DNA from 2 places in the Rahnella sp. CFA14(1/10) genome. Region 2 is predicted to be linked to the other one. Evidence: predicted binding sites of a transcription regulator. Region 2 holds the regulator's gene; the other holds the start of a gene.
What was found. Region 2 encodes Fur, which represses iron uptake genes when iron is present. Its sites were predicted from a motif close to ATAATAATGAGAACNACTATCAA; they were not measured.

Region 1: a site for Fur is predicted at 1,261-1,283, ahead of exbB (tol-pal system-associated acyl-CoA thioesterase). Genes of this name have one in related genera too.

The regions. Positions count from the first base shown of each region.
Region 1 covers NZ_SEWS01000007.1:86,760-89,938, forward strand. The annotation lists gene exbD (TonB system transport protein ExbD) at 1-230, opposite strand, end outside; gene exbB (tol-pal system-associated acyl-CoA thioesterase) at 240-1,166, opposite strand; gene EVX52_RS15065 (TRAP transporter substrate-binding protein) at 1,689-2,666, shown strand; gene EVX52_RS15070 (TRAP transporter small permease) at 2,723-3,179, shown strand, end outside.
Region 2 covers NZ_SEWS01000001.1:677,925-681,103, forward strand. The annotation lists gene fldA (flavodoxin FldA) at 279-806, shown strand; gene fur (ferric iron uptake transcriptional regulator) at 1,118-1,573, shown strand; gene chiQ (ChiQ/YbfN family lipoprotein) at 1,706-2,041, opposite strand; gene EVX52_RS03405 (OprD family outer membrane porin) at 2,055-3,179, opposite strand, start outside.

The DNA.
Region 1 (3,179 bases), on a different contig from region 2:
CCGAGAAACAGTTGCTTATCAGCTTTTACCGACAGGAAAATCGGTTTCTCCGGACGCGGCTGTTGTTTTGCCGTCGAAGCCGGTAAATCTACCCGCACATCTACGGTAGCCAGCGGCGCTGCCACCATGAAAATGATCAGCAATACCAGCATGACGTCGATAAAAGGCGTGACGTTGATGTCATGCATTTCACCACTTTCGTCGATATCATCGTTTAACCGAATAGCCATAATCTGTTCTTACCCTACACGTAACTGACCTGTCTGACCGCGTGGCGTATTGCTTTTGCTGGCAGCCAGATCCAAATCACGGCCCTGTAACAGGATTATCTGCGCCGCCACATCGCCGACCTGATGACGATAAGAGGTGATAGTACGGGCGAAAATATTGTAGATCACCACCGCAGGGATGGCCGCAATCAGGCCCACAGCCGTCGCCAGTAAGGCTTCGGCAATACCCGGTGCCACGACCGCCAGATTGGTGGTCTGCGTCTGTGCGATACCGATGAAACTGTTCATGATGCCCCATACAGTACCGAACAGGCCGACGAACGGAGAGATTGCCCCGATGGTCGCCAGAATACCATTGCCACGGCCCATGTGGCGGCCGGCAGCGCTGACGCGGCGCTCAAGGCGGAAACCCGTCCGCTCCTTAATACCGTTGTTGTCAGTTGATCCTGCAGAGAGTTCAAGCTCGTTTTGGGCATCACGGATCATCTGCGCGCTGATGCTGCTGGCGGCAAAACTTTCAGCCTGCTCGGCAGCTTCATCCAGCGTACGAACAGAAGACAACGCGTCAAATTCACGGCGCATACGGCGTTTGCCGGTGAAGACGTCTGCCCCCTTGCTGAATAACAACGCCCAGGTGACCACAGAAGCCAGCAACAGACCGATCATGACGGTTTTCACCACCACATCAGCATGATGGTACATGCCCATAACAGACAAATCGGTTGGAATGACAGGTGCGGTATCCGTTGGTGCGGGTTGCATCACCGGAGCCGCCGTTGCGTCACGGGTTGCCGATGCTGGGGTATCCGCCGTTGCAGGTTGAGTTGCAGCAGAACTGACGGCTTGTCCAGCCGGCGTCGCCGGTGCCGCCATCGCGTTGCCACTCAGGCCAGCAACCAACATTAACGACATCAGTAATGAGGTCGCCTCTTTCATCTTATTGCGAGCCGTTTTCACGCGTCGCCTCCAGCCAGAATCAGTATGTAGAAAGAATGAATAACGTCGGATGATATCAAAAAAAAACACCTAATTGATAGTCGTTCTCATTATTATTTACATTATCCCGCCTGGCGACCTGCGTGTCATTGACTGATCACAAGGTTTTTCCTTTTTGCACAAAGGATGAACAATTTAATCTCCGTCACATTTTCCGGAAGAATTACACCATTAATCAATCATCTGACGCTTATTAACCAAGTCAAAACAACGTTTTAAATATTAAGCAACGGCTTTTTATATTTGTTATAAGTTTGTGATAACGCTCAAATACCGCGCAACAAAAAATAAGGTAATGTGCTTCTACTGGGGAAGACCACACACCGGCACCCTATGTATCCTTTTAATTTACAAGCTTATTTAGTCATTTTTAACATGGACAGGTTGCACCCCCCGGGTACACCGTGTTCGACGCTTGCTCTCATTTATCTTTCCCTTACTGAGTACCCTGGAGACAAACTGATGAAAATGCAAAAAGCACTTCTCAGCCTTTGCCTGAGTTCCGCGACCCTCTTATTTACCCATGGCGTGGCAGCACAAACGCTCAAAGCCGCTGATGTACATCCGCAAGGCTATCCCAACGTAGTCGCTGTCCAGCACATGGGCGAAAAACTGCAAAAGCAAACGGACGGACGCCTCGAGATTAAAACGTTCCCGGGTGGCGTACTGGGTGATGAAAAGCAGGAAATTGAACAGGCACAGCTTGGTGCGCTGGATATTATCCGTGTGTCAATGACACCGGTTGCCTCGATTTTGCCGGAAATTAATGTTTTCACCCTGCCCTACATTTTCCGCGACGAAAATCATATGCATAAAGTACTCGACGGTCAGATCGGTAAAGAGATCGGCGATAAGATCACTAACAACCCGAATTCACGGCTGGTCTTTCTTGGATGGATGGATGGCGGAACACGTAACCTGATCACCAAACAGCCGGTGGTGAAACCGGAAGATTTGCATGGCATGAAAATCCGCGTACAGGGCAGCCCTATTGCACTGGCAACGCTGAAAGCGATGGGCGCAAATCCGGTGGCGATGGGTGTCAGTGAAGTGTTCAGCGGTATGCAGACCGGCGTCATCGACGGCACTGAAAACAACCCGCCCACTTTTGTCGCCCATAATTACCTGCCGGTTGTGAAAAACTACACCTACAGCCGCCATTTCATCATCCCTGAACTGTTCCTGTATTCAAAAGTGAAATGGGACAAGCTGAAACCGGAAGACCAGCAGTTAATCCTCAAACTGGCAAAAGAGGCGCAGGATGAACAACGCGAACTGTGGAAAACCTATAACGAGAAAGCCCTCGCCACCATGAAAGCAGGCGGCGTGAAATTCTATGAAATTGACCCTGCAACCTACGTCAAAGCCACACAATCCGTGCGCGATGAATTCGGTAAAGATCATCAGGATCTGATGCAGCAAATCGCTGACGTGAAGTAAACCCTGACACTGGCAGTCTGCGGACTGCCTCTTTCTGATCATTCACCGGGGGATTTATGGTTTCGAGTTATCACACCCTGATGGACATTCTTTACCGCTGCGCGATGTGGCTGGCGGGTATCGCTTTGCTGCTGATGGTGGCGGTGATCCCCATTGGGATCTTTGCCCGCTACGTCATGAACAACGCCCTGTCGTGGCCGGAACCGATCGCGATTATGTGCATGGTGACCTTCACGTTTATTGGTGCCGCCGTCAGTTACCGTGCCGGTTCGCACATTGTCGTCGCCATGGTCACTGACCGGCTGCCGCCCGTGCTGAAAAAATTTGCCGCATTGCTTTCTGATCTGATGATGCTGGCGATCAGCGTATTTATTTTCTGGTACAGCCTGCAATTATGCAGCGAACTCTGGCAGCAGCCGGTGGCGGAATTTCCGTTGCTGACTGCCGGGCAAACCTATCTGCCTCTGCCTCTCGGTTCTGCGCTGACGCTGTTATTCATCATTGAGCAGATCA
Region 2 (3,179 bases):
TGCTCTCGCATCATCTATCGGCGGAATATTCTCGAAATTTAGTATTGTGACGACTTATTTCTTCAATTTGCGTTTGACCTTATTCAGCCTGAGGTTAACGCACCCTGCGTGAAAGCACACAAAGGCGATAACACTTAAAAATATTGCCCGATAAACTTATTCCCCAGCTAAGAAGGCGAGCAGAAGCATATTCTCCGCCGCACGAGTTTGCTATCATCTGCATTATTATTGCCTGCGTTGCAGAGCACTTCATTGAGAACAAGAGGTTAGGTAATCTTATGGCCGTTGTAGGTATCTTCTTTGGATCCGATACAGGTAACACCGAAAACATCGCAAAAATGATCCAGAAACAGTTGGGTAAAGATGTTGCAGAGGTGCATGACATTGCGAAGAGCAGCAAAGAGGATCTGGAAAAATTCGATATTTTGCTTATCGGTATTCCAACCTGGTATTACGGTGAAGCGCAGTGTGACTGGGACGACTTTTTCCCAACGCTGGAAGAGATAGATTTCGAAGGTAAGCTGGTTGCACTGTTTGGCTGTGGTGACCAGGAAGACTATGCCGAATATTTTTGCGATGCACTGGGCACCGTGCGCGATATCATTGAGCCACGCGGCGCAGTGATTGTCGGACACTGGCCTACCGAAGGGTATCACTTTGAAGCCTCTAAAGGCCTGGCTGATGATAAGCATTTCATAGGCCTGGCAATTGACGAAGATCGCCAGCCGGAACTGACCAGTGAACGTGTTGATGCCTGGGTGAAACAGATCACAGAAGAACTCAGCCTTTCTGAAATTATTGGCTAAAAACCCTGTTGGCCCTGAGGATTTATTCTACAATTGAAGGGCCAAACTATTACTGAAATTAACAATTTAACTGCTACAAAATTGTAACTTTCGGTCGTATCAAGGTACACTGAGTTCCTCTGTTTTTTCTATCGATCAAGTCGTTGCATTACCAATGTGACCGGCAAATTGTGATCTTTATTAACAGGCTATCGTTGACGACAATTGGCACACTTGCGTAAACGAAGAGACTAAACGAATAATTTGTGCCGCCGATGCCACAGGCTGCATGCCTCAACTTGATTAGCACATAGTAACAGGACTGAATCCGCATGACTGACAACAACACCGCACTGAAGAAAGCTGGCTTAAAAGTCACGCTTCCGCGCCTCAAAATCCTGGAAGTGCTGCAAGCGCCGGAAGGTCATCACGTTAGTGCGGAAGATCTTTACAAGCAATTAATTGATATGGGTGAAGAAATTGGCCTGGCAACGGTTTACCGCGTTCTGAACCAGTTCGACGACGCCGGTATCGTTACCCGTCATAATTTCGAAGGCGGCAAGTCCGTATTCGAACTGACTCAGCAGCATCACCACGATCACCTCATCTGCCTGGATTGCGGACGTGTAATCGAATTTCGTGATGAGTATATTGAAGGCCGTCAGCGTGAGATTGCTAAGAAACACGGCATCAAACTGACCAACCATAGTCTGTATCTCTATGGTCATTGTGAAGCAGGTGATTGCCGCGAAGATGAGTCTTTGCACAACGATAAACCTGCGCACTAATATGGCATGTGGCAACCCCGTTGCCGACAGGCTGTGAATTCATTAACCGCTGAAAAGCGGTTTTTTTATGTCTGGATTTCAGCAACCCTAAAAAAACCCCGGCACGCCGGGGTTTGATTTCTGCGATTCGTTTTACGGTTTCGGAGCGTTATTGGCCCGGATTTCCTGCCATATCTTTCCGCAATCTGCGGCATACGCCTGACCATTACCGGTTTTGCGTGCCGTAAGACACTGCTGGTAATCCACCACGCGAACCGTTTCCTGTTCCGCAAATTTTTGGTGGGCTTTTTCCTGTTTCAGCACATTCAGCACCGCCTGACAGGATGCCAGTTTATCCGGATTGCCTTCCGCTGTATTAATACAGGCGCTGTAAGCCTCACGCGTTTTGGATATTTCAGCCTGACCGGCTGTCGGCGCACAACCCGCCAGCAGAACAGCGGATACCACGGTCATCAATAATTTATTCATCGACATAGCGACCTCAGAAAATAGTGAATGGAGCGATAACGATGAATTTCACGTCTTTTTCATCCTGGAAAATATTGCCGTATCCGCCGCCCCAGCTTGGAATATCCGAATGATTGTCATACTGGGTGTAATGCAGTTTGAACAATGTCCCTTTCGCACGGCCTTCCTGAATGGTGTACAGCGCATCCAGACTCCAGGCGCTTTCTTTCAGGCGCTGACTCTGGTCGTAAGCCGCGTTAGTGCTCGGCCTGGCATCCCATGCATAAACATAGGAGCCACCGACGGCTAAGCCCGGTAAATCCCATTTTGCCAGGTCATACAACACGCCTGCATATACTGCTTTTTCACCGTTAGCGTTGAAGTCCGAACGGTTGTCCCACCACACATCAAGACGGCCGTTTGAAGAGGAATACGTCGGCGTCATACGTTGCAGGAAGTAACCCTGGTTCCCTTCCGCTTTCACCATCGTCCCTTCCAGACGCCAGTTGAACTGACCCGTGGTATAGCCGAAAGTTAATGCCTGCAACCAGGCCAGACCATCATACAAACTGTTTGGATCATTTTTGTCGCTGATACGATCTTCTGCCCCATAGAACTGATAGCTGGTAGTCAGCGGATTGCCCAGCAAATCTATTTTGTACGAGGCTTTGCCAAAGTACTGATCGACATAACTTTCAGCCTGACCAAACGCGCCTTCCAGCACGAAGTCATTTTTAAAGTCATATTTCGCACCGAGGGAGTGAATATAAGAAACGCCGGTTTTCTTATCATTCTGGCGGAAATCATCCATTTCCAGATGCCAGGGCGATTTATATTCGTCGGCCCACATATAGGAGAAACTCAGTTCACCCGCATCACCGAAATCATGTTTATACCCGGCTTCCGCACCGCGATAAGTCCCCGGCATGAAGCTCCAGTGCGGTGCGATCAACGTCTGCCCTGTGGGCTGAATATAGCCCGCATGTCCCCAGAATCCGCCATATTTAAATTTACCGGCCGCTTTGTAGAGACTGACCCCGCCTTTATCACCTGAGTAATCCTCGTCATAAGCGTGGTTTTTAGAAGAGAATGCAATTTCGTTTGGATGAGTGCTGTCACTGGCTTCGGCTAATTCAATGGCGGTGAAGGCCGCAACGTC